Regions from separate parts of the Glaciecola sp. G7-5 genome, predicted to be linked through region 1. Evidence: predicted binding sites of a transcription regulator. Region 1 holds the regulator's gene; the other holds the start of a gene.
The links. Region 1 encodes NrdR, which represses ribonucleotide reductase genes. Its sites were predicted from a motif close to AAACACNANATNTNGTGTTT; they were not measured.
Positions count from the first base shown of each region.

Region 1 (16,584 bases):
GACCCTCAAACTCCATTTGAGTTGCTACCAAGAAACCAAGCATTTTGAAGCCGCAATCAACATGCAAAAACAGCCTTTGACTTCAAAAACACTGCGTAATTCGATCTTATCTATACCTAGTATGACGATTAAAACAGTAGTTGGAATTTACTGGCAGGCTCTTAAATTATTTTTCAAGCGCGTACCCATTTATACGCACCCCTAAAGTAAAGGAATAAATAAATGCCACAAGTTGATCAAACAATGCAAAGCACCATCACACCAAGTATGTGGGAAAAGGCCTGTCGCTCGATCTTTTTAGGTGTATTAAAACATCTGCCTCAGGGCTATATGACCTTTAGCGAAAACGGCCAGATAATAGGTCAATTTGGTAACAAGGAGCATGATTTACATGCGCATATCAATATCCTAGACGCCAGTGCCTATCCTAAACTGTTGTTTGGTGGCAGTATTGCATCTGGCGAAACCTTCTCGGACAATCTTTGGGATACCCCAAACCTGACAAACGTAATTCGTATTTTTGCTCGTAATTTACCGATGTTAGATGAATGGGAAAGAAGATTTAAGTGGATTAGCATGCCCGCTTTGAAACTCAGTCACTTTGCCAATCGTAATTCTGCAGAACAAGCGAAGCGAAACATCTCAGCTCACTACGATTTAGGTAATAAACTTTATACTAAGTTTCTTGACCGCTCTATGATGTATTCTGCCGCGATTTATCCGGATTCAAATGCAAGTTTGGCTCAGGCCCAACAACATAAGCTTCACACTATCTGTGAAAAACTGCAACTTAAGCCCAGCGATCATTTAATAGAAATTGGGACCGGCTGGGGCGGCTTGGCTATTCATGCAGCCAAACATTATGGGTGCAAAGTAACTACCACTACCATTTCTGAAGAGCAACATGCCTATGCTCAGCAGTGGATAAATAATGAAGGATTGAGCGACAAAATCACCTTACTCAAAAAGGACTATCGTTTGCTCGAGGGGCAATATGACAAGTTAGTATCAATTGAAATGATTGAAGCTGTCGGCAAGCGCTATTTGACTACCTTTTTCAATAAATGCTCGTCACTTTTAAAGCCTGACGGCCTAATGCTACTGCAGTCAATTACGATAGATGACAGAAGACATGAAAGCTACTCAAAGAGTGTTGACTTCATCCAAAAATATATTTTCCCAGGCGGATATTTGCCGTCTCAGTTGATTATTAATCAGCACTTAAAAAAAGACACCGACTTATCAATCGCCGATACTCAAGATATTGGCTTGGACTACGCACAGACGTTAAACGATTGGTTTGTTGCGTTTATGACGCAAAAACAAGCGCTTGCTGAAGATGGCTACGATGACCGCTTCATGAGAATGTGGCAATATTATTTAAACTATTGTGAAGGTGGTTTTTTAGAGCGAGCGATTAGTACTTTACAACTTGTGATGCGAAAGCCTGAGCACCGCAGTGCGCTAGCTAGAAACTAAATTGTAATTGTCGGTATAAATCGAAGAGCCTGTTGTTAATCAGGCTCTAATACCGAAACGGGGTCTGTAAATTTAGGTTCGCCTTGAAGTACAGCAATTTCAACCCGCCGGTTTTGTGCTCTCGCGCGGTCGGTATCGGCCTCACTTATAGGTTGTGTTGCAGCCCGGCCAATCACTCTCATACGCGTTTCGTCAAAACCTCGAGCTCGTCTTAATTCCTCAGCTACTGCAACTGCGCGCTGTGCAGATAAGTCCCAATTTGAACGATATAGTTCATTAGTAATTTGGACGTTGTCGCTGTGTCCGGTAATTTCGACTTTACCTGGCATGTCATTTAACAGCTCGCCTAGTTTGCGAATAACAGGGACAAATTGCGGTTGTAAAAAGGCTGAACCTGCGGAAAACGATCCGCTTTCTCTAATTCTAATAACAATTTGCTGGCCCAAGTTCTCAACGTCTACCGCACCATCTTTTATTTCTTTTTGTAGTAATTCTTCAACTTTTTTCTTGTTGTCTTCAATTTCTTCTTTTTTACCTGCCGCTGCCGCAGCTGTCGCCATTTGATCAGCAGTTTGGGGAGATTGACCACCTCTGAAAGTGCCTTGTTGTTTCTGTTTGCCGCCAGCGGAATCTTCCTCTCCTTCTTGGAAATTTAGCATAGGCTTGGTGATATCTTGCGTGACCTGTTGTACTGTCTCAATCGGGGTTGGATCTGGTTTACCCGGTCTAAATTCAAGTGCAACAATACTGGTGCCTTTGGGAATATCTTTTAACTCAATTTTATTTTGAACGCCAAAGGCGAACTTCATCGAACCTGCTATTTGCTTAAACTTTTTAACATCCATCTCGGAAAATGAGAGTAACAATACGAAAAAGCACATGAGCAAGGACATTAAATCAGCGAAGGTTCCCATCCACGCAGGCAGTCCCTCGGGGGGACATTTTGGGCATTCGTCATCCATTAGGCCGCTTCCTCTTTTTCACCACCTCGTTTGCCTTCAGCAATGTATCCTTTCAACACACCTTCAATTACGCGCGGGTTCTGGCCATCAGCAATACCTAAAATACCATCAAGAATTAAGCTCTGATTTAGCTTTTCTTCTACACAGCGAACTTGCAATTTAAACGCTACTGGCAAACAAAATAAGTTCGCCAACATCGCCCCATAAAGCGTAGTTAACAAAGCAACCGCCATAGCCGGGCCAATTGCCTTAGGATCATCCATGTTTGAAAGCATTGCCACCAAACCAACAAGTGTTCCTATCATTCCCATCGCAGGTGCTACATCACCTAAAGACTTAAAAATAACAGATCCAGCATCGTGGCGTTCAGTGGTATTTCGTATATCTTTACCCATGGTCTCACGGACAACATCTACATCGTGGCCATCAACTAGCATGTCGACACCTTTTTGCATAAAGGAATTGTCTATTTCCGCTTCTTCAAGGGCCAAAAATCCGCCTTTGCGAGCAGCATCAGCCATTTCAACGACTTTTTCTATCAATTCTTCAGGCGATTGAATCTTAAAGGTAAATGCTTTGCCTGCTACTTTACCAGCACCTAAAAACTGGGAAAGGGGATACTGCATGAGGACAACAAAAATAGATCCACCAAATACAATTAGTACGGAAGGTACGTTGAAGAACATACCCAAGTCACCACCTAATATCATCGCCATGACGACAAAACCAACTGCGCCAATAAACCCAATAATAGTTGCTAAATCCACAATTCACTCCCGCTACAATGCGTCATAATACTAAACTTGATAAGACCTTAAGTTATAGCCTACTGCGATAAACAGGCTCGACTGCAAACTTACTTTTTTCTCTGTGTGTTTGTTAACGGCAATTTATTTACAATCTTTATGCAAAATTGCGGGTTTTATTCACCTAACAATTGAATTTGCATGCCCTGTCGGTTAAGGTTCACAGCTTTGAATCTGGGAGTAGAGCTAAATGAAAGTAGAAGAATTATCGTTTGAACAGGCAATGGCAGAACTAGACGCGATTGTGCTTGAAATGGAACGTGGCGAAATCCCCTTAGATGCCTCTTTAAAGCAGTTTGAACGCGGCGTAACGTTGGCAAGACATACCCAAAAATTGCTCCAAGATGCTGAGCAAAAAGTAAAAGTCTTAACCACTACAAATAACCAAGACACCCTAACTGAATTTAGCGAATAAGCTTCTGTATCCGTACCTATGCCTATACCAACTTCCTTAGAGAGTAACCTCCAGTATACCTCGAGCCACATGACCGAGTATTTTACGAGCTTCGTAAAAGACCAAAACATAGTGGAGGCCTCATTGCGCGACGCTATTGAGTATGCACTTTTAAATGGCGGTAAGCGCATGCGTCCGTTGTTGGTCAGTTTAGTTGGTGAAGTATTGGGTATCGACAAACAAGACCTCATTCCGGTAGCCCTTGCGGTTGAATGTATTCATGCCTATTCACTAGTACATGATGATCTTCCAGCCATGGACGATGACGACCTTCGCCGCGGCAATCCCACTTGTCATATAAAATTTGGCGAAGCAACCGCCATTCTTGCTGGTGACGCGTTGCAAAGCATGGCGTTTCAAATACTTGCTGGTGCTAGTTTTAACGCGCAAGTTAGCGCGAAACAGCACAAATTAATACTCGCACTAAGTAAGGCTGCAGGCCCAGCGGGCATGGTAGGTGGACAAAGTATTGATTTGGCCTCAACAGACAAAAGCGTAACGTTGACCGAATTGACGCAACTCCACGTATTAAAAACCGGTGCACTTTTAAAAGTATGTGTCGCACTACCGTGTATACTTAGTTGTGATATTACAGCGCAAGATGAAAGTCTCTTATTAAGTTTTGCTGAGCATATTGGCCTTGCCTTTCAAATTCAAGATGACATTTTAGATGTAACCGCTGATACCCAAACCTTAGGAAAGCCCCAAGGCTCAGATGCTGGCGCAAATAAGTCAACCTTTGTTTCTTTGCTTGGGTTAGAGAACGCAAAACAAGCATTAGACAAAGAACACGATTTGGCAATACACGCCTTACGCGCTTTGCCCTATAATACCGATAAATTAGAAACCTTTACCGATTTTATGGTTACCCGAACTTTTTAGGGTCAGGTTATATACAATTACAGTAGAAGAAATTAAACGACATGAGCCTTGATCTTAATCATTACCCTCACTTAGCTAAAGTAAATATTCCCAGCGAATTGAGGCAGCAAGCCAAATCGACACTTCGTGCCACCGCCAATGAGCTGCGCAGATTTTTACTAAATAGCGTAAGCCAAAGTAGCGGACATTTCGCATCAGGCTTAGGCACTGTCGAGCTGACGGTTGCATTGCATTACGTTTATAATACCCCCTTTGACCGCTTAATTTGGGATGTAGGTCATCAAGCCTATCCTCATAAAATTCTCACCGGAAGACGTGATCGTATGACCACCATTAGGCAAAAAGGCGGATTACATCCCTTCCCTTGGCCACCTGAAAGTGAATACGACACATTCGCTGTTGGTCATTCTTCAACCTCAATAAGTGCGGCCTTAGGCATGGCTATCGCGGCTGAAAAAGAAAATAAAGGACGTAAAGTCGTTGCTGTCATTGGTGACGGCGCACTTACTGCGGGGATGGCCTTTGAAGCCTTAAACCACGGTGGCGATATCAATAAAGACCTTACGATTGTGTTGAATGACAACGAAATGTCGATCTCGGAAAACGTGGGGGCTTTAAATAGCCACCTTGCGCGCTTGCTCACTGGTAACTTTTTCAACTCAATCAGAGACAGCGGGAAAAAGATATTATCTAACGTCCCGCCGATTAAAGAGTTAGCAAGTAAGGCTGAAGAACATTTAAAAGGTATGGTGGCACCGGGTACTATTTTTGAAGAACTCGGGTTTAATTACTTTGGACCTATTGATGGACATGACGTTGATGCCTTAGTTGACACTTTATCTAATATGCGAAATATGAAAGGTCCCAAAATTTTGCATATCGTCACGAAAAAAGGCAAAGGCTACGAACAAGCAGAGCAAGACCCAATCAAATGGCATGCAGTGCCAAAGTTTGACCATACCACTGAAAAGTTTCCGGCCACCAAACCGAGTAAGCCAAGTTTTTCAGCTATTTTTGGTAATTGGCTATGCGATATGGCCAAGGTAGACCCAGAGTTAGTCGCCATTACGCCGGCCATGCGAGAAGGCTCAGGCATGGTCAAGTTTTCGCAACTTTATCCTGAGCAATATATCGATGTTGCCATCGCAGAGCAACACAGTGTGACACTAGCCGCGGGGCTGGCAAAAGAAAACAAAAATGCGGTTGTCGCGATTTATTCTACGTTTTTGCAGCGAGCTTATGACCAGCTAATTCATGACGTCGCTTTGCAAAATCTACCCGTGTTGTTCGCTGTAGACCGTGCAGGTCTAGTTGGAGCTGATGGCCCTACGCATCAAGGTGCTTTTGATATCAGTTTCTTAAGGTGTATTCCCAATATGATTGTGATGACACCAAGTGACGAAGTTGAGTGCAGGAACATGCTTTATACCGGACATATGGCAAAGCAACCTGCATCGGTGCGTTATCCAAGAGGCGCAGGAATGGGACTTGAGCCTGAATCATTGATGACACTAGTTGAGCTTGGCAAAAGTCGCGTAATGCGCGATATAAATGAGCCAAGTTCAGATGACAAACCCAAAATTGCGATTCTAAACTTTGGTACCTTATTGCCTCATGCTCTGGCCGCAGCCAATATTTTGAATGCCAAGGTTATCGACATGCGCTTCGTAAAACCACTCGATACTGACGCAGTTGCCCTTGCCGGCAAAGAACATGATCTAATTGTGACTATAGAAGATGGTGCTATTATGGGCGGTGCCGGCACTGCAGTAATGGAATCATTACAAGCGAGTAAAGTATTGGTGCAAGTCTTAACGCTCGGTCTGCCCGACGAATTTATTATGCAAGGTACGCAAGAAGAGATGTATGCTGAGCTAGGGATTGACGGCAATGGTATTGTCGCGTCGGTAAACGAATTTATCAACTAAAACGAATAAGGGAGATATTCTTCTCCCTTCGTTTCTGTCTTATTTTTATATCACTATTTCAAGCAAGGTAAATAATGCATATACGCCGTGCAAACAGACCAGCGCCATTACGCCTGCGACTAAGTCGTCGACCATAATACCCCAGCCACCATGAACATTTTTATCTAAGAAACTTATCGGCCATGGTTTTGCGATATCAAATATCCTAAACAGAACAAAGCCAATCAATAGACTATGCCAGCTAATAGGGATAGCTATAAATACCACCATCATGCCTGCAATTTCGTCCCACACTATCGCACCGTGATCGTGAACGCCTAAGTCGTCGCTTACCTTTTGGCAAATAGAAATCCCAACAAGCGCTGCCAAAAAGGTGATAAACAAGTAGGGTATTATGCTTAAAGGGCTCATTAAGATCAGTAGTGGGATTGCCGCTAGCGAGCCCATCGTACCAGGCATGATGGGAGACAAACCAGTGCCAAAACCGAAACCCAAAAAATGCATCGGATGGTATAACTTTACTTTTGCTCTGAGAGATTTTTCCATAAGTATGTCAGAAGTGACAGTAGCCAAGTGATTCAGCAGAGCCAAAATCAAAGGGTTCATCGTTTAACTTCAAATCTAACTTTCCTGTGGCACCGGTCATTTGACCAATACAGGTATGCTGAATTGAATAACTGTCCAATGCAGTTTGCACACTATTTCTTTGTTCTTCGCTTACGGTAAACAGCAGTTCGTAATCGTCTCCGGCTGAACTTGCATAATGTAGAGCTTGGTACAAATCACCCACATTACGGCCTAATTCCTCTGAAATAGGCAGCTTGTCTAAATGGACGATGACGCCTGTTCCCGATGCATTAGCAACATGCATCAAATCTTGTAATAAACCGTCGGAAACATCAATACAAGAGCTTGCTAACCTTCTGAGAATAGTGCCCGCTAACACTCGCGGTGTTGGACAAAAATGTCTCGAAACTAAATAGTCGCGGGCTTCTTGGTCTTCGCATTTTAATTTATCTAATAAAATATCAAGTCCAGCGCCCGCATCACCTAGGGTGCCAGTAACAAAAATCCAGTCCCCACTTTGGGCACCGCTGCGCGTTAAGACACTCTCAGGGGGTACAAAGCCTTGCGCTGTTATCGATACCGACAAGGGTCCTTTGACCGTATCGCCGCCAATCAATTGCACTGAAAAATATGCACAAAGTTCTTTTATCTTTTGACTAAATTGACTCAGCCAAACCTCGTCTAAGCTAGGCAAGGTTAGAGATAAGCTTAGCCAACTAGGTTCTGCACCCATCGCGGCTAAATCACTTAAGTTAGAGGCAACTGCCTTGTGAGCAATATGCTCAGGTGCGGTATCGGGCAAAAAGTGAACGCCTTGTACAAGCGTGTCGGTGGTCGTTGCAAGACTTTGATTAGGGGGAACCTGTGTGATGGCTGCATCGTCGCCAATACCTACAGTAACGTCTTTACGTACAAAGCTATCCCTAGCAAAGTACTTATCAATCAGTTTAAATTCATTCAAATCTTAACTTCTTTCTTCTTTTCTAAGCGTTTTAACAGCTTTATCTAAGGCGCCATTTATGAATTTGTGACTTTCTTCGGCGCCAAATAGTTTAGCCAGCTCTATGGCTTCATTGATAACCACTTTATAAGGGGTATCGAGTCTATCGGTAAGCTCTATTGTCGCTAAACGCATTATCGATTTTTCAATCGGATCTAACTCTTCAGGCAAACGACCAAGATACGGCTTATAAAGCTTGTCTAATGATTCAACATCTTTAGTAACGCCGCTGAGTATTGCTTGCATATATTCAAGATCAACTTTCTTCATATCGTTGGTTGTAGCGATACTCAGCTCTATTTGCTTAATATCATTGCCACTCATTAACCAAGCATAAAGTGCCTGAAGAGCGAGTATTCGAGCTTGCTTCCTGTGGGCTGGTTTCACTATAGCGCCTCGTCAATAGCCGCTAAAACGTTGACCATTTCAAGTGCACTAAGTGCTGCTTCAGAACCTTTATTGCCAGCTTTTGTACCAGAGCGTTCAATCGCTTGCTCAATTGTGTCTACGGTAAGTACGCCAAAGGCTAAGGGGATGGTAGCGTCTAAAGAGACTTGCGCTAAACCTTTATTACATTCTCCAGCGACGAAATCAAAATGCGGTGTACCGCCGCGGATAACAGCACCAAGGGCAATAATGCCATCAAACTTGCCAGAAACCGCTGCTTTTTTTGCTACAATCGGCAACTCATAAGCACCTGGCACGCGGATAACCGTGATGTCATCAGGATTGACTTCGCCATGACGCTCAAGCGTATCTAGCGCGCCATCAAGCAGACTCTCAACAACAAAACTATTGAAACGAGAAACTAACACGGCAAATTTCTTGCCTGTTGCGCGAACATTACCTTCAATTACTTTCATTTGTATCTGCTCCTGTGTAAAAATCGGCGCGAATTGTAGCACAAACCCGCAGTAAAAAACCTTTTTTTAATCGCCTGTTTGTTTGGCTTTAATCGTGGATATATTCAACTACTTCTAGGCCATAGCCAGACAATGCAGAATATTTAATGGGTTTACTTAACAAACGCATTTGCTTTATGCCTAAGCTTGCCAAAATTTGACTACCAACACCGACTGTTCGCGAAGAGCCTACCCATGTTTTACCCTTTGCGACCTGTTCATTGTCCTCGGCCTCAAATTGTTTTACTTGAGAAATAAGATCTTCTTGCTTACCTAAAACTACAATCACACCACCTTCGGCTTGTATCCGCTCCATTGCTGCAGACAGTGGCATCGAGCGGTTAATTGCTCGAGTTGAATCGAGCAAATCGCTCAATACGTTTTGCAAATGCACCCTTACCAGAGTAGGTTTATTTTCTGTTATCGGTCCTTTTTGCAATACAAAATGGATTTGCTCGTCAATAACGTCTTTGTAGGTGATTAAATCGAACTCTCCGTGTACTGTGGGTAATTTACAGGTCGCCACTTTTTCAATCGTGGTTTCATTTAAATTTCTGTACTCGATTAAATCGGCAATTGTGCCAATTTTTAAATCATGCTCTTTTGCAAATACTTCAAGCTCAGGACGCCTTGCCATAGAGCCATCAGGGTTTAAAATTTCAACAATGACTGCTGCTGGTTCACAAGCTGCTAAGCGCGCTAGGTCAACACCTGCTTCAGTATGCCCTGCTCTATTTAACACCCCGCCCTCTTTTGCAATAAGCGGAAAGATATGACCCGGTTGTACAATATCTTCACTATTTGCATTTGGGTTGACGGCGGCAAGTATCGTTTTGGCGCGGTCTGACGCTGAAATACCGGTAGTAACGCCTTTAGCGGCTTCTATCGATACCGTAAAATTAGTCGAAAACTGAGCGCTGTTATTGTCGACCATTAATGGCAATTTCAAGCGTTTACAACGCTCTTGTGTCATCGGCAAACAAACCAGGCCGCGCGCATGGGTCACCATAAAATTAATGGCTTCAGGCGTGACATGTTCGGCTGCCATAATAAGGTCACCTTCATTTTCACGGTCTTCGTCGTCCATCAATATGACCATTTTCCCTTGTTTAATATCTTCTATAATTTCTGCAGTGGTGTGTAATCCCATGAAAATCTCTTTTTGTGTGCGTGTTTATTAATGTCTAAAGTGCTATTCAAACTTACTTCAAATAACCATGTTCTGCTAGCAAGGACATACTAATGTCTTGATGATTATCTTTTTTTGCAGCCTCATCACCAAGCAAAAGGCGCTCTAAATAACGGGCAATTACATCTACTTCTAAATTAACCTGTGTCCCAGTTTTGTAATGGCCGATGACTGTTTCTTGTAGGGTATGAGGAATCAGCCAGAGCATAAAAGAAGCACCATTGACTTCATTCACCGTTAAACTAACCCCATCAACCGTAATCGAGCCTTTGTGTGCAATGTATTTCGCTAATTCATCGGGAGCTTTTACCCATACTTCAACGTAATTACTGTGTTCAAGTATGCGCTCGACTTTGCCCACGCCATCAACGTGGCCACTTACGATATGACCGCCAAAGCGGCTGTCTGTGCGCATAGCCTTCTCAAGGTTGACCTTTTGCCCTACACCATAGTTGGCGAAGCCGGTAAGTTTAATCGTTTCTGCCGACACATCAGCCGCGTAAAAGTCACTACCTTTATCAACGACAGTTAAGCAAACGCCGCTGGTTGCAATACTGTCACCTAAATGCACATCACTCATGTCCATTTTACCGGTCTTAACGACTAAACGATAATTGTCGCCCAAATCTCTTAAGGTTGAGATTGTCCCTACTGCTTCTATAATTCCAGTAAACATAGTTGCAAATACCTGTGTTAATTGTCTGAAAATTCAATAATCGTTTTGGTATCTAGGCCAACAGTTTTGACTGAGAGCACTTTCCCTTGAATCGCATCTTTTAATACATCTTTAGACCGAATATTCGTTAAGCCTCTTGCTGAACTGCCAAGTATTTTAGGTGCTTGATATAAAATAAGCTCATCAACTAGACCCATTTCAAATAGCGCGCCGCTTAAGCTTGCGCCAGCTTCGACCCAAACGTGATTTATTTCTCGTTTTGCCAAATCCGCAAACAAACAGTGTAAATCCACGAATAAATCTGTTCCCATTTGCTTACTAGAAACTTGTTGCTGTGAAACGCAATCGTGGTCACAAGACAGCGCATCATTAAAGGAAGTATTATAGACTAGGGTCGCTTGTCCATCTTGAAAAAGTTGATACTTATTGGCCTGCAAGCGATTTTTTGAGTCAATAAGCACTCGCAAAGGTTGTTTATCTCGCCATGCAAATTGCGCAGCTACCTCATCACTTAGTTCGTTTGCGCGTACGTTCAATTGAGGATTGTCTGCAATAACGGTGTCTGCGCCGCTTAAGATTGCGCATGCACTTGCGCGGTGGTACTGAACATCACCGCGCGCTGGGGCACTGGTAATCCACTTACTTTCACCATTACTCAAGGCAGTTTTACCATCAAGACTGGCGGCTAGTTTAACGCTAATAAAAGGACGCTTGTACTGCATGCGAAACATAAAGGCTTTGTTTAATGCCAACGCCTGTTTTTCAAGCAAGCCTACAAGTACTTCGATACCAGCGGTTCGTAGCATTTCTATACCTTTAGCGCTGACTTGTGGATTAGGATCGGTGCAGGCAACAATCACCTTTTTCACCTTTGCATCGATGAGTGCTTGAGCGCAGGGCGGCGTACGACCATAGTGGGCGCATGGCTCGAGTGTTACATAAACACAAGCCCCTTGTGCTTTCTCGCGAGCTTGTTTAAGGGCAGCAACTTCAGCGTGCGCCTCGCCTGCTTTTTGGTGAAAGCCCTCACCAACAATAGTGCCTGCGGGATTGATAATAACGCAGCCAACGCGAGGATTAGGCGTCGTAGAATACATACCTTTTTGTGCCAAATCTAAAGCGCGCGACATCATCTTCTTATCAAGATCGCTAAACAGATTTTCAACAGCTAAATTTGGCATAATGACTCTTTGTTAAAACGAGGGTTTACTACACCTTATTCATCTGATAATCGGGCGATTTCTTCACCAAACTCTTTGACATCTTCAAAGGAGCGATAAACCGACGCAAATCTAACATAGGCGACTTTATCAAGTTTACGTAGCGCCTTCATGATGAGTTCACCAATAAATTCACTTTTCACTTCGCGCTCACCTGTTGCCCGAAGTTCAGATTTAATTTTATTCATGGTTTGCTCAATAGCCTCTGTACTCACAGGACGCTTTTCTAAGGCACGAGTGAGGCCAGCAGATAATTTATCTTCGTTGAAAGGTTCGCGAGTGTTGTCACGTTTTATCACTTTTGGCATCACCAACTCGGCGAACTCAAAGGTAGTAAAGCGTTCGGCGCATTCGATGCACTGGCGGCGACGTCTAATTTGTTCTCCACCAGAGACTAGGCGAGAGTCAATGACCTTGGTTTCTTGGGCTGCACAAAACGGGCAAAACATATACTCCACTCCTTTCAAATGATGCCTTAATAAATGAAACGAGCCGGAATATTCCAGCTCACTCAATTAAGACAACATATTCATCATGCCACAACAGTTTGTGGCATGAGGCTTAACGCATTGTTAACCGTAAACTGGAAAACGTTCGCATAGTGCGACAACTTGGCTGCGCACTCTGTCAATCACTGTTTTATCGTCTATATTATCAAGTACGTCGCATATCCAATTAGCTACTTGCTCAGCTTCAGCTTCTTGGAAACCACGGCGAGTTATAGCTGGCGTACCAATACGTAAACCACTGGTAACAAAAGGTGAGCGCGGATCGTTAGGCACTGAGTTTTTATTTACGGTAATGTTGGCGCTGCCAAGTGCTGCATCAGCATCTTTACCAGTAATGTCTTTATCAATTAGGTCAAGCAAGAACAAGTGGTTTTCGGTACCATTTGAAACCACTTTATAGCCTCGTGACTGCAGAACAGCACACATGGCTTTCGCATTTTTCAGGACTTGCTGCTGATAGCTTTTAAATTCTGGTTCAAGGGCTTCTTTAAAAGCAACGGCTTTGGCTGCAATAACGTGACACAAAGGCCCACCTTGGTTGCCAGGAAAAACTGAACTGTTTAGTTTCTTATAAATCGTTTCGTCGCCGCAAGCTGATAAAATCAAACCACCACGAGGACCGGCTAAGGTTTTATGCGTAGTAGTAGTAACGACATGTGCGTGAGGAATCGGACTTGGGTAAATACCGGCAGCCACTAAGCCTGCAACGTGAGCCATATCGACTAAAAGGTAAGCACCTACTTTGTCAGCAATTTCTCTGAACCTTGCCCAATCAACAATACCAGAGTACGCAGAAAAACCACCAATAATTAACTTAGGCTTATGCTCAAGCGCAAGTTCTTCAACTTTATCGTAATCAATTATACCAGTATCAGGGTGCAAACCGTATTGAACCGCGTTATACGTTTTACCCGAAAAATTCACATGAGAACCGTGTGTCAAATGCCCACCATCAGCCAAACTCATGCCTAGTACGGTATCGTTTGCCTCAATCAGTGCCATAAATACTGCTGTGTTCGCCTGTGAACCAGAATGAGGCTGAACGTTTGCATAGTCAGCGCCAAATAATTCTTTAGCACGGTCGATTGCTAACTGCTCGGCAACGTCTACGTATTCACAACCACCATAATAACGCTTGCCTGGATAGCCTTCTGCGTATTTATTGGTTAGTTGCGAACCCTGTGCTTCGAGTACACGAGGACTGCAATAGTTTTCAGAAGCAATCAACTCAATATGATGTTCTTGACGGCGCTTTTCAGCTTCCATTGCGACTGAAAGTTCTGGGTCAAAATCGGCGATATTCATACTGCGTGATAGCATAGCGGCTCCTGTGTTCGCCCTTAGGCGCATAAAGTCTATATAGATTGGAAAAAAGTGCTTTTAAAAAACGCAAGTATTGTAGCGTTTTTGGCACGTTTGTATAGAGTATAAAACGAATATCTAATACCTTGTTTGTAAAGTCTATAGGGCGCACCTGGCGCGAGCCCCCTACTTTGCATTTTTTGCGGCTTGTTCGAGCGCTTTCACGCGTTCAACCAACTTCCCTATTTGACGCAATTGTACTGTATTACGTTGCCAGTCTTTATTTGGCGCCGCCGGCATGCCCGATGAATACACACCCGCCTCGCGAATACTCTTTGTGACCATGCTTTGCCCAGTTATTTGTACCTTATCGGCGATAGTAAGGTGTCCATTGATTGCACATTGCCCAGCAACAACAACGTACTTACCTAAGATTGCACTTCCGGCGATGCCAGTTGCACCACAGATACAAGAATGATCACCAATCTCAACGTTGTGCGCGATATGAACTAAATTGTCTATTATGCAGTTAATACCAATTTTGGTATCTCCAATTGCGCCTCGGTCGATGGCACAATTTGCGCCAATTTCTGTGCCTTGACCAACAAGAACAGTACCGGTTTGTGGGATTTTGACCCAGTTCCCTCTTTCATTAGCATAGCCAAAACCATCGCAACCAATTACGGTACCACTGTGCACAGAGACATCTTCGGCCAACTCTACGCGGTGATAAATCGTCACATTCGCGCGTAAATTCACACCCGCACCAAGCACGGCTTGCTCACCTACAAAACAATTTGGGCCGACAATGGCGTTGTCACTAATAATTGCATTGGCTGAAATAACCGCCCCTTCACCAATACTGACATTTTCGCCAAGGCGCGCTGTTGCATGAACAACGGCGCTTTGGGCAATACCTTTATCTTGAACTGGTGTGCTGTCGAGTAATTGTGCCGCTTTCGCAAAACCAACATAGGGGTCGTTCATGATAATCGCGTTATTGTTATAGTTTTCTGCGTCTTGGGCACGCAATATAACGCCACCGGCCTTTGTGTTTGCGAGATCTTTAGCAAACTTGGCGTTCGACAAAAACGACAGTTGATGCGCTTGCGCGTGAGTAAGGTTGCCCATTTGCGTTATAAGGGTATCGCCATCGCCTTTAACTTCGCCACCAATTGCGCTGGCGATTTGAGAGAGGGTCATGCTTGGCATATCTAAGTATCCTTATCTTTTATTTTTATCTGATTATAGTGTTGATGAATGTAACGAAGAAAAGTTCGTTGTTTTAAAATTAGGGTAGCACAGTTTTTAAGATTTTTTCCCTTACTTAAGCACGCATTCTAGATTACACTATTGGCGTTTATTTTTATTTATCTGAGAAGCGAATACACATGGCTCAATACGTTTACAGTATGCACAGAGTGGGCAAGATCGTCCCACCGAATCGACATATCCTCAAGAATATCAGCTTAAGCTTTTTCCATGGCGCAAAAATTGGCGTTTTAGGCTTAAATGGCGCAGGTAAATCAACATTGCTCAAAATTATGGCTGGTGTCGACACCGATATTGAAGGTGAGGCAAGGCCACAAGCGGGTTTAAAAATAGGTTACTTACCCCAAGAACCCAAGCTTGATGAAACAAAAGACGTACGCGGAAACATCGAGCTTGCCGTAGCCGATGTGATGGACGCCTTAGCGAGAATAGATCAAGTCTATGCTGCTTATGCCGAACCCGACGCCGACTTTGACGCGCTTGCTAAAGAGCAAGGTGAATTAGAAGCCATTATTCAAGCAAAAGATGGTCACAACATCGAAAATGCCCTTGAACGCGCAGCAAATGCCCTTCGATTGCCGCCATGGGATGCTGATGTTAAAACACTTTCAGGTGGAGAGCAGCGCCGCGTAGCCTTGTGCAAATTACTCTTAGAAAAGCCTGAGATGTTGCTACTCGATGAGCCTACCAACCACTTAGATGCAGAATCTGTCGCTTGGTTAGAGCGCTTCTTACACGACTACGAAGGTACTGTGGTTGCAATAACCCATGATAGATACTTCCTCGATAACGTGGCGGGATGGATTTTGGAGCTCGACCGTGGTGAAGGTATTCCATGGGAGGGTAACTACTCTTCTTGGTTAGAACAAAAAGAAGCACGCTTAGCACAAGAAGATCGTACAGAAAATGCACGCCAAAAGTCCATCAAACAAGAATTGGAATGGGTACGCACTAATCCAAAAGGGCGCCATGCAAAAAGCAAAGCGCGTATGGCTCGGTTTGAAGAACTCAGCACCGGCGATTATCAAAAACGCAACGAAACCAATGAGCTGTTTATTCCACCAGGCGAGCGACTAGGTGACAAAGTCATTGAAATCAAAGGCCTTAGCAAAGCATATGGCGATCGCCAATTAATCGATGACATGTCTTTTACCGTCCCTAAAGGAGCGATTGTTGGCATTATCGGCCCTAATGGCGCGGGTAAATCTACGCTATTTCGTATGATCACCAAAATGGAAGAACCAGACTCAGGTGTCATTGATATAGGTGAAACTGTTGAGATTGCCAGTGTTGATCAGTTTAGAGACCATATGGACGAATCTAAAACCGTCTATCAGGAGATATCTGACGGACAAGATATTATCCGTATAGGCCGTTTTGAAATAAATAGCCGTGCATACTGTAGTCGCTTTAACTTCAAAGGCACTGATCAATCT
Region 1 covers NZ_CM147892.1:2,668,887-2,685,470, reverse strand. Annotated here, with positions in the region: gene AC0L6H_RS11835 (DUF1365 domain-containing protein) at 1-205, shown strand, start outside; gene AC0L6H_RS11830 (class I SAM-dependent methyltransferase) at 223-1,479, shown strand; gene AC0L6H_RS11825 (flagellar motor protein MotB) at 1,515-2,441, opposite strand; gene pomA (flagellar motor protein PomA) at 2,441-3,208, opposite strand; gene AC0L6H_RS11815 (exodeoxyribonuclease VII small subunit) at 3,438-3,662, shown strand; gene AC0L6H_RS11810 (polyprenyl synthetase family protein) at 3,732-4,583, shown strand; gene dxs (1-deoxy-D-xylulose-5-phosphate synthase) at 4,625-6,511, shown strand; gene AC0L6H_RS11800 (phosphatidylglycerophosphatase A family protein) at 6,557-7,057, opposite strand; gene thiL (thiamine-phosphate kinase) at 7,065-8,039, opposite strand; gene nusB (transcription antitermination factor NusB) at 8,043-8,465, opposite strand; gene ribH (6,7-dimethyl-8-ribityllumazine synthase) at 8,465-8,941, opposite strand; gene ribBA (bifunctional 3,4-dihydroxy-2-butanone-4-phosphate synthase/GTP cyclohydrolase II) at 9,030-10,130, opposite strand; gene AC0L6H_RS11775 (riboflavin synthase) at 10,183-10,845, opposite strand; gene ribD (bifunctional diaminohydroxyphosphoribosylaminopyrimidine deaminase/5-amino-6-(5-phosphoribosylamino)uracil reductase RibD) at 10,863-12,026, opposite strand; gene nrdR (transcriptional regulator NrdR) at 12,062-12,514, opposite strand; gene glyA (serine hydroxymethyltransferase) at 12,638-13,894, opposite strand; gene lpxD (UDP-3-O-(3-hydroxymyristoyl)glucosamine N-acyltransferase) at 14,063-15,088, opposite strand; gene ettA (energy-dependent translational throttle protein EttA) at 15,268-16,584, shown strand, end outside.

Region 2 (16,584 bases), 950 kb from region 1:
CCGAGTTACCGAAAAACATCGGCTCAATCATAGTGTCGATAGTTTTTTGATTAAAAGTAGTATATTTCATAATTGTTATATTTATGCCTAGTAAAAATTAAACCTTGATATTGATCATAGTACTTAGCGCTGATTCAAGGCCAAAAGTTGTGTCAATTTAAAATGCGTTAGCGTAAACCACCATTTACTCTAGCCTCTTCTATTCTCAATAAAAGCCTGCTGAAGCGATGGTTTACGACCAACATTGTAATAAAGCTTATATTTTGCAAGCGCCTCCTGCGCAATCATCGTCTTCTTCGATAATGACTTCTTTCGCCCGAGCTTTATTACTATCAAGTTCTTGTTCTGCATCAGATTTATCAGAAGCGCCATCGCGAGTGTTATGGTAATACAAAGTTTTTATGCCCAACTTGTAAGTGGTCAATAAGTCTTGAAGCAACACTTTCATTGGCACTTTTCCACCCTCGAATTTACCCGGGTCATAACTTGTATTTGCCGAAATAGTTTGGTCAATAAACTTCTGCATAATCGCAACTAATGCTAAATACCCATCATTAGAAGGGATGTCCCACAATAGCTCATATTTATCGCGCAATCTTTTGTATTCGGGCACTACTTGCTTAAGTACGCCATCTTTACTCTGCTTGATGCTGATGTGTCCACGCGGTGGCTCTATACCGTTTGTTGCATTTGAAATTTGTGACGAGGTTTCAGAGGGCATAAGTGCCGATAAGGTACTATTGCGTAGCCCATGTTCTACGATATCAGCGCGTAGGGCATCCCAATCATAGTGCAGAGGCTCATTACAAATCTTGTCTAAATCTTTTTTATAGGTGTCTATGGGTAACAAGCCTTGCGAATATGTCGTTTCATTAAACTTAGGACAGGCTCCTTTCTCTTTCGCAAGATTATTAGACGCTTTTAATAAATAATACTGAATTGCTTCAAATGTTCTATGTACGAGGCCATTTGCGCTAGAGTCTGAGTATTTAACGCCATTTTTAGCAAGATAATAGGCAAAATTTATAACACCTATGCCTAAAGTTCGTCTGCCCATGGTTGCGTTTAAAGCTGCGGGTACTGGATAATCTTGGTAGTCAAGCAGGCTGTCTAATGCACGTACCGACAAATCGGCCAACTCTTCCAAATCATCAAGGCTTTCAATGGCTCCAAGATTGAAGGCAGAAAGCGTACACAAAGCAATTTCCCCTTCAGGATCATTAACATGCTCTAATGGCTTTGTTGGTAAAGCAATTTCTAAACATAAGTTGCTTTGTCTAACAGGCGCGACCTTAGGATCAAAAGGACTGTGGGTATTGCAATGATCCACGTTTTGTAAATACATACGCCCAGTATTAGCGCGCTCTTGCATAAATTGCCCAAAAATATCAATCGCTTTAATGCGCTTTTTACGAATGCTATCGTCATTTTCATATTTTACGTATAAACGCTCAAATTCGTCTTGGTCGGCGAAGAATGCATCATATAATCCGGGCGTATCTGAAGGACTAAATAATGTAATGTACTCTCCCTTCAACATGCGGGTATACATCAATTTATTGCATTGCACACCATAATCGAGATGACGTACTCTGTTTTCTTCCACACCGCGGTTATTTTTTAGCACTAATAGTGATTCAATTTCTAAATGCCAGATTGGGTAGAATAGGGTTGCCGCTCCACCGCGCACACCACCTTGAGAACAGCTTTTAACTGCCGTTTGAAAGTATTTATAAAAAGGAATACATCCAGTATGAAAAGCCTCACCGCCGCGAATTGGGCTGCCTAAGGCTCTAATGCGACCAGCGTTAATACCGATTCCAGCTCGTTGACTAACGTATTTTACAATAGCGCTGGCGGTAGCGTTGATTGAATCTAAGCTGTCACCAGCCTCAATCAATACGCAGGAGCTAAATTGACGAGTAGGTGTTCTAACACCCGCCATAATTGGCGTCGGTAAAGATAGTTTAAACGTCGAAGCGGCATCATAAAAACGTTTAACGTAATCTAAGCGGACTTCTTTGTCATATTTTGCAAACAAACATGCGGCAACAAGTACATATAAGAATTGAGCACTTTCGTAAATATCGCCAGTTACGCGGTTTTGTACTAAATACTTGCCTTCTAGCTGTTTAACAGCGGCATAGCTAAAATTAAGGTCACGCGTGTGGTCAATAAACGCATTCATTTCATTAAATTCTTGCTCGCTATAGTCTTCAAGCAAATGCTTATCATATTTGCCCTTTTCAACCATTGATGTCACTTGCTTATATAAGTGCGGAGGTTCGTATTGGCCGTATGCTTTTTTGCGAAGATGGAAAATAGCCAACCGCGCTGATAAATATTGATAATCAGGCGTCTCAGGGGTGATTAAATCGGCCGCAGATTTAATCATTGTTTCATGAATTTCGGCCGTTTTAATACCATTATAAAATTGAATCTGCGCTTTTATTTCAACTTGGGAAACAGATACATCTTCTAGACCTTTAGCAGCCCAAGATACTACTTTGTGAATTTTCTCTAAATCGATCGGTTCTTGTGTACCATCGCGCTTTGTTACTAACAAATTGTTATTCATTATTTGGTGCTCTATAAATTTGTATTTCAGTTCATTAACGCACCTGAGGTATGCGCTAAAAGAAATTAGTAGTAGTAAGTAAAGTGAGAGGTGGCGATATAGATAAACATGGTGTTCAACAGCCTGCTCGCGTTGTTTGACCTATTTTTTATATTTTTTAATGACATAGGCCTCACTCACCAGACACAAGATAGTGTGTTAAAGGATGCTTTGCAATCACTATATGTAGTGTTTTGCGTCAAATTTTTGACGCGTCAAAAAAGGTTAGTGCAGGCTAACCTAAAAGGGCAAAAGAGACGCCTTCTTTTGCCGTTTCAAGTTTTATTTATAGATTATTTTTGAGGTGGAATATTTAGTTATAACGAAATAGCTTTTTAACACAAAGTAAAAAACCATAACAAAAATTAATCAATTCACCTGCTAGCTAAGCCCAGATGCAATTTACTAAAGCGGATTTTTACACACGACAAAATAATTAACGTCTACGTTTTTGTTTGATAGAAAATAACCTTGGGTTAATGGGTTAAAGTGCATGCCCGTCATATTAGTCACAGTAAGTGTGGTGTTTTCAATCATGCTAATGAGTTCGCTCGGGCGTATGAATTTACCATGATCATGCGTCCCTTTAGGCACCATTTTTAAGAGGTATTCAGCGGCAACGATGGCCAATGCGTAGGACTTTATATTTCTGTTGAGAGTAGAGAATATGACCACGCCACCAGGTTTGACTAACTGAGCACAAGCACTTACTACAGATGCAGGGTTTGGAACATGCTCAAGCATTTCAAGACAGACCACCACATCATACTCTTTGGCATGTGCTTGCGCCCAGTCTTCTGCGGTAGATAGAACATAGTCAACACTTATTCCACTTTCTAAGCGATGCAAGTTAGCAACATCCAAAGACGCTTTGGCCATATCGAGGCCGGTGACCTTAGCACCTTTTGCCGCAAGTGCTTCTGACAATATTCCGCCTCCACAACCAACATCGATGACCACTTTATCGAACAACGACTCTACTTGTTCTTCGATAAAATCAACACGCAGGGGGTTTATATCGTGAAGGGATTTAAATTCACCGTTTTCATCCCACCAACTACTGGCCAATTCAGAAAATTTTGCTAGCTCTTGTGTATCGACGTTACTCACGATATCGCTTCCTTAATCTGACTTATCAGACACTCAATTTATTGGTCTGTTGAATAATAATTGTACATCTATAGCTTTTTCGATGGCCTGATCCATAAAATATTTTGAATTGTCATCGAATTTAGCTATTTTCGAATGCTCTTCATGCTACAGTTTTGCCTTAACTAATGATACTATGCAACATGAAAAACGTGAATAATAACAAAGTAATCGCGTGCGCCAGAAACAAAGTCCATTTACATAATGAACAAGATCAGGCAGCAAACGAAATACATAAAAAAGGATCATGCAGTTTATGACTGACAATGCCAATGCAATTTCTTCAATCAATATCGAAGATGAGCTAAAAAACTCCTATTTAGATTATGCGATGAGCGTTATTGTGGGCCGTGCCCTACCTGACGTCCGAGATGGGCTAAAACCCGTTCATCGCCGCGTACTCTTTGCCATGAACGAGCTTAAGAACGACTTCAACAAGCCATACAAAAAATCAGCAAGGGTAGTAGGGGACGTTATCGGTAAATATCACCCCCATGGCGATAGTGCTGTGTACGATACAATTGTACGAATGGCGCAACCATTCTCTTTGCGCTACATGTTGGTTGATGGCCAAGGTAATTTTGGTTCTGTCGATGGCGATTCAGCAGCTGCAATGCGTTACACCGAAATAAGAATGGCGAAAATAGCGCACGAATTGCTTGCCGATTTAGATAAAGAAACCGTCAATTTTGTACCAAACTACGACGGACAAGAACATATTCCCGAAGTTTTGCCGACCAAAGTTCCCAACTTACTAGTTAATGGCTCATCAGGCATTGCTGTGGGCATGGCAACGAACATTCCACCGCACAATCTTACTGAGGTTGTCAACGGATGTATCGAACTTATCAAAAATCCAGACCTGACTATCGAAGAGCTTATTGAGTTTATCCCTGGCCCAGATTTTCCGACCGCCGCAATCATCAGTGGCCGACAAGGTATTATTAGTGCTTATAAAACTGGACGCGGCAAAATCTATTTGCGCGCCAAGGCTGAAATTGAACAAGAAGATAATGGCAAAGAAACCATTGTTGTACACGAGATTCCTTACCAGGTAAATAAGGCCCGTTTAATTGAAAAAATGGCCGAATTGGTAAAAGAAAAGAAAGTCGAAGGCATATCTGCCTTACGAGACGAATCAGACAAAGATGGTATGCGCATCGTCATTGAAGTTAAGCGCAACGAATCTGCTGAAGTGCTACTCAATAAACTGTATTCCTTAACCCAACTACAAACCGTATTTGGGATAAACATGGTTGCATTAGACAAAACGCAGCCTAAAGTGTTTAACCTCAAAGAAGTACTAGAATCATTTATATTACATAGGCGAGAAGTGGTTACCCGCCGCACAGTTTATGAACTTAAAAAGGCAAGAGACCGTGCACATATATTAGAAGGCTTAGCAATAGCCCTTGTTAATATAGACCCAATCATTGAATTGATTAAAGCGTCAAGTAGTCCTTCAGATGCTAAAAAAGCTTTAGTTAGCTTAGGATGGGATTTAGGCGATGTAGCCCAGATGCTCGAAAGGGCGGGCAATAATGCGGCTCGACCTGATTGGCTAGCTGATGAATACGGCATTCGCGATGGCAAATACTTCTTAACCGAAGAACAAGCGCAAGCCATCCTTGATTTACGTCTAAACAAATTAACTGGCCTTGAACACGATAAAATTCTTGAAGAATATCGTAACCTAATTGATTTTATTGCAGAATTATTAGAGATCCTTGGCAGTTCAATTCGCTTGATGGAAATTATTACCGAAGAACTTGAAAAAATTAGAGATGAATTTGGCGACGCGCGCCGAACTGAAATTACCGCTGCGAGCCATGACATCGATATTGAAGATCTGATTGAACGTGAAGAGGTTGTGGTTACTCTCTCCCACGAAGGCTACGTAAAATACCAAAAACTGTCCGATTATGAAGCTCAGCGTCGTGGTGGTAAGGGTAAATCAGCCACTAAGATGAAAGACGAAGATTTTATTGAAAAACTTCTCGTCGCCAATACCCATGATCACATACTTTGCTTCTCTACACGCGGACGCTTGTATTGGTTAAAAGTGTATCAATTACCCCTTGCAAGCAGAAATGCGCGCGGGCGACCCATAGTTAATATTTTACCATTAGAAGAAAACGAACGTATCACTGCGATACTCCCGATCCAAGAGTTTGAAGCAGGTAAATATGTCTTTATGGCGACCGCAAATGGCTCTGTGAAAAAGACTGAATTAATTCATTACTCTCGCCCACGTGCAAACGGCATAATTGCTGTTAATTTAAATGATGGTGACGAATTAATCGGAGTTGACCTTACCGATGGGTCTTCTGAAATCATGCTGTTTTCGAACGCGGGTAAAGTTGTTAGATTTGCAGAAGACCAAGTAAGACCGATGGGTAGAACCGCTACCGGTGTAAGAGGAATAAGAATTGCTGAAACTGAGAAAGTCGTATCTTTGATTATTCCAAACACCGAAGGCGACATATTAACCGCTACCGAAAACGGCTATGGTAAATGTACAGCTATTTCTGAATATCCAGCGAAAAGCCGTGCTACTAAAGGCGTAGTTTCAATTAAAGTATCAGATAGAAACGGCCAAGTTGTTGGCGCGGTACAAGTAAGCCAGACAGATGAAATGATGCTTATTAGTGATCGAGGTACGCTTGTGCGTACTCGTGTTTCTGAGGTCTCAAGAGTAGGGCGTAACACCCAAGGCGTTACCCTCATTCGTACAGTTGAAGGCGAGCATGTAGTCGGCCTACAACGTATTGATGAAATCATTGAAGACGAAACCGTCATTGAAACCGATGAAGATGGGAACGTGATTGAAGCAAATGATTCTAACGCGGCATTAGCTGACGATGACAATGCAGCGCCAACAGCGTCTGACGATGCTGATGACGAGGCAGACGACAGCGATGACGAAAAAGAATAATCGTCACGCGCAGTAAAACGGTGTACTAAAGTGCGTACCATGATTCACATTTAGTATGTAAGTAACAATTTGTTAGCACCAAGCAGCAAACACAAGATGTGCTTTGCTGCTTTTTTATGTTGAGAATTACATGAGTGTATTTAATTTTAGTGCTGGACCGGCAATGCTTCCAAAAGCGGTAATGGCGAAAGCACAGTCTGAGTTTGTTAATTGGAATGGCTCGGGTACGTCTGTGATGGAAGTCAGTCACCGAGGTAAGGCATTTATTGAAATCGCTGAAAAGTCAGAAGCTGATCTGCGGCGTTTGTTAAATATACCGGCTAACTACAAAGTTTTATTCATGCAAGGAGGAGGACGCGGTCAGTTCTTCTCAGTGCCGCTTAACTTGGCGAAAAGAGGTACACTTTCACAGCATTTGGTTTCGGGCCAGTGGTCAAAAAGTGCTGTCGCAGAAGCTGCAAAATACATGCAAACCCAAGTCCTTGCTGAAAATTACACAGAAAATGGAAAGACGTACGCCCCGCAAGAAACTTCATTTAGCGTCGATCAGCAAGCAGCTTACTTTCACTATTGTCCTAATGAGACCGTTGAAGGCATTGAAATTAACTGGGTACCAAAAACCGGCAGCGTTCCACTTGTTGCTGATATGTCGTCAAACATATTATCTAAACAACTCAATATTGCAGACTACGGCATTATTTATGCAGGAGCACAGAAAAATATCGGGCCATCAGGATTAGCCATCGTGATTGTACGTGAAGATTTAATTGGCCTTGAAAGAGACGATACCCCATCAATATTTAGTTATAAAGCGCAATCTAGCCATGACAGTATGTACAATACACCACCTACTTTTTCTTGGTATTTAGCCGGCCTTGTGTTTGAGTGGTTACTGGAAAACGGTGGTGTGAGTGCGATTGAAAAAATTAACAAAGTAAAAGCTGATAAGCTATATTCATGTATAGATAACAGCAAGTTTTATGTTAATCATGTGGCTGAGGCTAACCGCTCTAAAATGAATGTCACTTTTCATCTCAACGACCCCAAACTTGACAGCCTCTTTTTAGAGAAAGCTGAAGCACAAGGTTTACTAGCGCTCAAAGGCCATCGCGCAGTAGGTGGCATGAGGGCAAGCATATACAATGCAATGGAGCTTGAAGGTATCAATGCCTTGGTCTCGTTCATGCAAGATTTTGAACGCGTCAATGCTTAAGCGAAATTTAAATTTAAACTTAGGAAACTTATTACTTCAATGGATCAGTTAACGCTTTCCCCAGTAGCAAAAGTGTCGGGGCACATTCACTTACCTGGCAGCAAAAGTTTGTCTAATAGGGCTTTATTGCTTGCGGCATTAAGCAAAGGACAAACTACGCTTAGCAACTTACTCGACAGTGACGATATTCGTCATATGTTGAACGCCTTATCATCGCTAGGTGTGCAATTTGAGCTCAGTGAAAACAATACGCGCTGCGTAGTGCAAGGATTAGGGGTAAATTCACCCATTCAAAACACTTGTCACTCTTTTTAGGAAATGCAGGCACGGCGATGCGTCCACTGTGCGCAGCCTTGGCATTTTCAGATGTCGATTGCGTGCTAACCGGCGAACCTCGAATGGAAGAACGCCCCATTGGTGATCTAGCCAACGAGCTTATTCAAGCTGGTGCTGACATTACTTATCTAAAGAACGAAGGCTTTCCGCCTATAGCCATTAAGCGCGCAGATATCAGCCAAGATACATTTGAAATAGACGGCAGCGTATCCAGTCAGTTTTTAACAGCATTATTAATGGCCGCCCCTTTACTCGCAAAAGAAGTGAGTAGTAAAAAAGTGACTATTCATATCAAGGGAAGCTTAGTATCGAAACCCTATATTGATATTACTTTGGATTGTATGGCCAAATTTGGTGTTGAAGTCGAAAACGATGACTATCAGACCTTTGTAATAAATGAACAGAGCTACATTGCACCTGAGCACTTTCTAGTAGAAGGTGACGCATCCTCGGCTTCATACTTTTTGGCAGCAGGAGCAATTAAAGGAGGCGAGGTCCGTGTCTCTGGGATTGGGAGAAAGAGTATACAAGGTGATATAGGTTTCGCGGATGTACTTGAAAAAATGGGCGCAAAAGTAAGCTGGGAAGATGATAGCATTACGGTTAGCGCGGGTGAGTTAACTGCGGTCGATATGGATATGAATCATATACCTGATGCTGCTATGACCATCGCAACTAGTGCTTTATTCGCGAAAGGCACCACGACCATCAGAAACATTTACAATTGGCGAGTGAAAGAAACAGACCGTTTGTACGCGATGGCAACTGAATTACGAAAGGTTGGTGCAATAGTTACAGAAGGTGAGGATTTTATTGAAATCACGCCACCAGCAAAAATTCTGCATGCGCAAATAGATACTTATAATGACCATCGAATGGCGATGTGCTTTGCACTTGTTGCGCTTGATGACCGTTGTGGCGTGACGATAAACGATCCTAAATGTACAGCTAAAACCTTCCCTGATTTTTTTGAGAAATTCTCTCAAGTATGCCATTCATAGCACTTGACCCTATATCATTGTTATGCAAACACATTTGCATAACAATGAAAGGGGCGTATAATCCCGCGGTTTTCATTAGTGAGGAATCGTTTTGGTGCAAAAAGTTTCTGTAGTAACCGTAGATGGGCCAAGCGGCGCTGGCAAAGGTACATTAAGTAGCATGTTAGCGGAAGCATACAATTGGCATTTCCTTGACAGTGGCGCTATATACCGCGTGCTTGCTGTAGCAGCTATTCATCATGATATCGCCCTTGACGATGTTGACGCACTAAGCCCTCTTGCCACTGGTCTTGATGTGACATTTAAAATTACCAAAGAAGGCAATCGCGTAATTTTAGAAGGCGAAGATGTATCTGATGATATTCGCACAGAAGAAGTCGGCAGCGCTGCCTCACAAGTTGCCGCCATTCCCTTAGTAAGAGAAGCATTACTAAGACGGCAAAGAGCATTTGCCAACGAACCGGGCCTTATTGCCGATGGCCGAGATATGGGAACCGTTGTCTTCCCTGAAGCAATTGCGAAGATATTTTTAACGGCCAGTGCCGAAACCCGAGCACAGCGCCGATATGAACAGTTGAAAGCTATGGGTAGAGATGTTAAAATCTCGCGCCTTTTGGCGGATATACAAGCTAGAGATGAACGCGACCTCAACAGAAGTGTCGCACCTTTACTTGCCGCTGATGATGCATTAGAGATAGATTCTACTGCATTGGGTATAGAGCAAGTGTTTGAAAAAGCTAAAGAATTTATAGATTCTAAAATCTTTGGCCAAGACGAATAGTTGCATTTAGTTAACTGAATTTAGGATGAATTCGGTATATTTAATAACCCCGTCATTTCAGGATTGAATGGTCGGATTAACTTAGAATGTGAATATGACTGAAAATTTTGCAGACCTTTTTGAAGAAAGCCTACAACAGATAGAAACGCGTCCAGGCGCGATTGTTAGAGGTACCGTGGTATCAATTGATAAAGATATCGTACTTGTAGATGCTGGACTTAAGTCAGAAAGTGCCATACCAATCGAGCAGTTCAAAGCTGCTGACGGTTCTATCGAAGTAGCAGTTGGCGACAGTATTGATGTTGCGTTAGATGCTGTAGAAGACGGCTTCGGTGAAACTATTCTTTCTCGCGAAAAAGCTAAGCGTCATGAAGCTTGGGTTGAGCTTGAGAAAGCCTACGACGAGAAAGCAACTATCAAAGGTATCATTAACGGAAAAGTTAAAGGTGGCTTTACAGTTGAAGTGAACACAGTTCGCGCATTCTTACCTGGTTCGCTAGTAGATGTACGTCCAGTACGTGAAACTACGCACCTAGAAGGTAAAGAGTTAGAATTCAAAGTAATCAAGTTAGATGCTAAGCGTAACAACGTCGTTGTTTCACGTCGTGCAGTTATTGAAGCGGAAAGCAGTGCAGAACGCGATCAATTGCTATCTAACTTGGAAGAAGGTGATGAAGTTAAAGGTATCGTCAAAAACCTAACTGACTACGGAGCATTCGTAGACTTAGGTGGTGTAGACGGACTACTTCACATCACAGATATGGCTTGGAAACGCGTTAAGCATCCAAGCGAAATCGTTAACGTTGGTGACGAAATCAACGTTAAGGTACTTAAGTTTGACAAAGATAAGTCACGCGTTTCATTAGGTATGAAGCAAATGGGCAGCGATCCATGGCAAGAAATTGCACATCGTTACCCTGAAGGCGCGAAATTAAGTGGTGCGGTTACTAACCTAACTGACTACGGTTGTTTCGTTGAGATTGAAGACGGTGTTGAAGGTCTTGTTCACGTTTCAGAAATGGACTGGACAAACAAAAACATTCACCCATCTAAAGTCGTTAACCTTGGTGATGTTGTAAATGTGATGGTCCTAGAAATAGACGAAGAACGTCGTCGTATTTCATTAGGTCTTAAACAGTGCATCGACAATCCTTGGGAAACCTTCGCTAAGTCGCACGAAAAAGGCGACAAAGTGTCTGGTAAGATCAAGTCTATCACTGACTTTGGTATCTTTATCGGCCTAGACGGCGGTATAGACGGTCTTGTTCACTTATCTGACATTTCATGGCAGAAACAAGGTGAAGAAGCGGTACGTGATTACAAGAAAGGCGATGAGATTAGTGCTGTTGTACTACAAGTCGACCCAGAGCGTGAGCGTATCTCTCTTGGCGTGAAACAAATCGACGAAGATCCCTTCAATAAGTATCTGACAGATATAAAGAAAGGTGCTATTGTTAATGGAACTGTTATTGAGGCCGATGCTAAAGGTGTAACTGTAAACTTAGCAGAAGAAGTTGATGGTTATATTAGAATTGGTGACTTAGCACGTGAAAGAGTCGAAGACGCAAGTGACGTAGTGAAAGTGGGTGATACCATTGAAGCTAAATACACTGGTGTTGATCGTAAGAATCGCGTAATTACTTTGTCGGTTAAAGCAAAAGATCAAGCGGACGAGAAAGACGCCCTTGATAAAGTGAATAACCAACCGGAAGATGCTGGCTTTGCAAACGCAATGGCTGAAGCATTTAAAGCGGCAAAAGGCGAATAATTGCACTATTGTGGGCAACAGACATTGTTGCTCACATATCAATATGAAAGTACTTAATTCAGTACTTTCATATTGTTTCAACTCTCCACTCCCTAGGTTCCCAATACTCATTACCTTAACAGTTGTTTAATAATTGGAGTATTACCAGTGACCAAATCAGAACTAATTGAACGTTTATCTATTTATACCAAAGACTTGCAAGGCAAAGAACTTGAAGACGCGGTTAAAGAACTTTTAGAACAAATGGCCCAAACATTACAACGCGGCGATCGCATAGAGATTCGCGGCTTTGGTAGTTTTTCATTACATTATCGCGCCCCAAGAGTAGGTCGTAATCCTAAAACAGGTGAAACGGTTGAGCTTACGGGTAAACACGTACCGCACTTTAAAGCCGGTAAAGAGTTGCGCGATAGAGTAGATTTGTAGAAAATAGAGAGTATAAACTCTCAGCACTAGCTTTTGTGACAGCGTCATTGCCTATTGATTAAGAGCTAGTCACAATGACAAAACAACATAGGAAAGGTATGAAAGGAATTATCCTGCTTATTCTTGCAATCATTCTTATTATGATTGCTGTGGTTGTGGGCTTTAGAAATTCGGATGTGGTGACAATTAACTATTTAATTGCGCAACTGGACATGCGAATTTCTACATTTATGGTAGTGTGTATATTAATTGGATTTTTCCTAGGTTTTAGCACGATACTAACTAAATACTTAGCCTTAAAAGTACGTTTTGCTACTATGAAACGTCGCTTAGAAAAGCTAGCTATAAACAAGTCTGCCTAAATGCTTGAACTTCTCTTTTTATTACTGCCTGTTGCCGCCGCCTATGGTTGGGTGATGGGCAGAAATAGTTTACGCAGTGCTCAGCGTAAACAATCCTCTATACTCTCTAACCACTATTATAAAGGCTTGAATTTCTTACTATCAGATGAGCCTGATAAAGCGGTTGATACCCTAATAAAAATGATCAGCGTCAACAATGACACGATTGAGACCCATATCGCAATGGGTAATTTCTTTAGGCACCGAGGCGAATTAGACCGTGCCATTCGGGTGCATCAGAATTTAATAAGCCGAGATGAAATATCAAAAAAACAAGAAGCGCTTGCCCTTGTAGAGCTCGGCACCGATTATCTGCTGACCGGCTTTTTAGAACGCGCAGAAGGCGTGTTTATTCAACTGCTAGAAAATGAGCGGCACTTTGGAGTTGCGCAACAGAAGTTGTTTAGCATCTATCAAATTACCAAAGAATGGAATAAAGCCGTCGAGCTTGCTAGCCGTAGTTTAAAAATAACGCCAAATGATGATCATCTCTATTTATTACTATCACACTTTTACTGTGAACAAGCAGTCTCATTTATTGAAGAAAACAAACTAGACGACGCCCAAAACACGCTTAAAAAAGCAATAATGATAGAAGGTAAACAAATACGTGCTTGGCTCGAACTCGGAAAACTTGCCATAAAACAAGAGCAGTATGGCCAGGCAATGGACTATTTATCTGAAATACCTAAACGCGATCTTGATTGGTTGAGTGAAGCTATTCCGCACCTTGAAATTAGCGCCGCTAAAACAGACGGATGGGACAGACTAGAATTGATATTAGAGCCGTATTGGCAAAAATGTGCCTCATCATATATCGCCAAAGTCAATATCATCGCGCGAAAAGGCGAGATTGAACCTGCTGTTGATACCTTGTTAAAACAACTTAAAAATCATCCTACTATGCGCGGTTTTAAGTCTTTACTTTCACTTTACAGACAAATGCTAAGTGACGAACGCACGCAAACTAGCATAGATCATTTGAACGAGCTTATCGATAAACAAATCGCCCAACGACCAAAGTACAGATGCCAAAGCTGCGGATTTTCAGGCCGTCAACTTTATTGGCTATGTCCTTCATGTAAAAAATGGTCAGTAATTAAACCCATTAAAGGACTTGATGGAGAGTAAGATGTCTAATTGTTCTTCCCCTGTAATCGTCGCGCTAGACTTTGACGATATCAACACTGCAAAAAAACTAGTTACAAAATTATCTCCTTCTCAATGCTGCTTGAAGGTTGGAAAAGAGATGTTTACCTTATTTGGTCCTGATTGGGTGAAGTTCTTACGCGACGAAGGTTTTGATATCTTTTTGGATTTAAAATTTCATGATATCCCCAATACGGTCGCAAAAGCAGTAGCTGGCGCTGCGCAATTAGGGGTTTGGATGGTTAATGTTCATGCTAGTGGCGGCAGGGACATGATTGAAGCTGCAAAAGAAGCTTGTTTACTCGCTAAAACGCCACCATTGCTCACTGCCGTAACGGTGCTTACAAGTATGGATGAACGGCAATTTACGGGTGTTTACGAAAGTGGCAGTATTGCAGACAAAGTATTGAGCTTGGCTAAACTAGCCCAAAGTGCAGGCGCAGATGGCGTTGTTTGTTCTGCTCAAGAAGCGGTAGTATTGCGAAAAGAATTGCATCCTAATTTTAGTTTAGTGACGCCAGGTATTCGCCCTGAGGGAAGTAGTAGTGACGACCAAAAACGTATTATGACTCCAGTAAATGCAATAGCTGCAGGCGTTGATTATCTTGTCATCGGAAGACCCATTACCAAAGCAGCAGATCCATCGGCAGTTTTAGCACAAATTAACACGTCTTTAGGTCTTCAATAACCTTAGCTAGTTTACATACAGTGTTCGAATAAAAAAGGAGGCGCTACTTTCGAAGGCCTCCTAAATTTAATGTTGTTAAAACGACTCGGTTTTTATTTTTCGAGCGCTTCTAAAGCAGAGCAATATTTCAAATCTAATTTGCTTCCCAAAGCATCAACCACTGCTTTGTAGGTTACCAAACCTTTATGAACATTTAGACCATTTAATAAATGACTATCGTCTAACATCGCTTGTTTTAAGCCTTTATTCGCTAAGGCAAGACCGAAAGGTAGTGTCGCATTGTTTAAGGCCATTGTTGATGTTCTAGCAACACCGCCAGGCATATTGGCAACGCAATAGTGTACAACATCGTCAACAATATACACTGGATCTTGATGCGTCGTCGCTCTTGAGGTTTCAAAACATCCACCTTGATCTATTGCGACGTCGACTAAAACAGAACCCGGTTTCATGTTTTTGATATGTTCTTTGTTTAATAACTTTGGTGCAGCAGCACCAGGGATTAATACCGCACCAATAACCAAGTCTGCTCTTGACGAATAGTGTTCAATAGCGTCCTCTGTTGAATATACAGTCTTAATTTGTGAATTAAATATATCATCAAGCTCTCGTAGACGCGGCAATGATCTGTCAAGGAGCGTAACATCAGCGCCTAAACCAACAGCCATTTTAGCTGCATTCGTGCCTACAACACCGCCGCCAATGATAAGTACTTTACCAGAAGCAACGCCAGGTACGCCACCGAGTAGCGTACCACTGCCACCATGTGCTTTTTCTAGATAATGCGCGCCAGCTTGTACTGACATTCGTCCAGCAACCTCGCTCATAGGCGCAAGTAAGGGCAGTGCACCATAGCGGTCAGTCACTGTTTCATAGGCGATGCAACTCGCTTTCGATGCAACCAATAGTTCTGTTTGTACAGGATCAGGCGCTAAATGCAGGTAAGTATAAAGAATTTGTCCTTCACGTAGCATTTTGCATTCGTTTGGCTGTGGTTCTTTAACTTTGATGATCATTTCAGCTTTTGCAAAGATGGCTTCTGCAGACGCTATTATCGAAGCGCCAGCTTGTTCGTATAAATCATTGGTAAATCCAATGTCCGCACCAGCTTCAGTTTCAATCAATACAGTATGACCATTATTGACAAACTCTTTAACGGCCGCAGGGGTTAAACCCACTCTGTACTCATGGTTTTTTATTTCTTTTGGTACACCTACTATCATTGATATTTCCTAAGGTCATTCATTAAGCAATAATTCTAATATAAATCTAAAAAATAAAAATATCGAAGTTTTATCAAATTCAGCATATAATGCTGATATAACTCTTTTATGCAAAATATAATAATGTTAGTAAAAACGCCAAAACATATCGACAAAATTGACCGCCGTATTTTGGTTGAGTTGCAACGAGATGGAAAAATATCCAATGTGGAGCTTTCAAAAATAGTTGGCTTGAGTCCAAGCCCATGTCTAGAAAGGGTTAGGCGTTTAGAACAACAAGGATACATAGTTGGATATCAAGCCAAACTTGATCCAAATAAATTAGGGGCTGCAATGTTGGTGTTTGTAGAAATCACTTTAACAAAAACCTCTGTAGATATATTTGCCGAATTTTCTGCCGCAGTTCAAGAGCACGAAGATATTCAAGAATGTCACCTAGTATCAGGAAATTTTGACTTCCTCCTAAAAACTCGCGTTGCCGATATGGCTAACTACCGAAAATTATTAGGTGATACCTTACTGCGCTTGCCAGGGGTTAGCGAGTCTAGGACCTATGTAGTGATGGAAGAAGTAAAGCATACTTCTAACATAAAAATTAATTTAAAATAAGGATTTGGGCTGTTTCGCTTATGTGATTATGCTAATCTTAGAGCGCAATTATCAATCCAAAAATTCATCTATAAATTACCTGTTGAGAATATAATAATACCGATGGCACGATTATCTGGGGTACAGCGCGTTATGGAAGTGGGCATGATGGCATCATGCGCATTTGCTTTTTTCTTGTTGTTATCATTGGCGTATTTTGCGCCGAGCGATCCTGGCTGGAGCCAAGCGGGGATGCAAACCGAAGTACAAAACTTGATGGGACCTGTTGGTGCCTATTTTGCTGATGTC
Region 2 covers NZ_CM147892.1:3,617,233-3,633,816, forward strand. Annotated here, with positions in the region: gene nrdB (class Ia ribonucleoside-diphosphate reductase subunit beta) at 1-70, opposite strand, end outside; gene nrdA (class 1a ribonucleoside-diphosphate reductase subunit alpha) at 257-2,578, opposite strand; gene ubiG (bifunctional 2-polyprenyl-6-hydroxyphenol methylase/3-demethylubiquinol 3-O-methyltransferase UbiG) at 3,023-3,727, opposite strand; gene gyrA (DNA topoisomerase (ATP-hydrolyzing) subunit A) at 4,023-6,701, shown strand; gene serC (3-phosphoserine/phosphohydroxythreonine transaminase) at 6,832-7,914, shown strand; partial or broken gene aroA (3-phosphoshikimate 1-carboxyvinyltransferase) at 7,954-9,251, shown strand; gene cmk ((d)CMP kinase) at 9,346-10,032, shown strand; gene rpsA (30S ribosomal protein S1) at 10,127-11,800, shown strand; gene ihfB (integration host factor subunit beta) at 11,948-12,226, shown strand; gene AC0L6H_RS15960 (lipopolysaccharide assembly protein LapA domain-containing protein) at 12,325-12,588, shown strand; gene lapB (lipopolysaccharide assembly protein LapB) at 12,589-13,758, shown strand; gene pyrF (orotidine-5'-phosphate decarboxylase) at 13,760-14,464, shown strand; gene ald (alanine dehydrogenase) at 14,557-15,687, opposite strand; gene lrp (leucine-responsive transcriptional regulator Lrp) at 15,811-16,296, shown strand; partial or broken gene AC0L6H_RS15985 (DNA translocase FtsK 4TM domain-containing protein) at 16,444-16,584, shown strand, end outside.
Region 2: the regulator NrdR is predicted to act here: its motif matches at 2,793-2,812, upstream of nrdA (class 1a ribonucleoside-diphosphate reductase subunit alpha).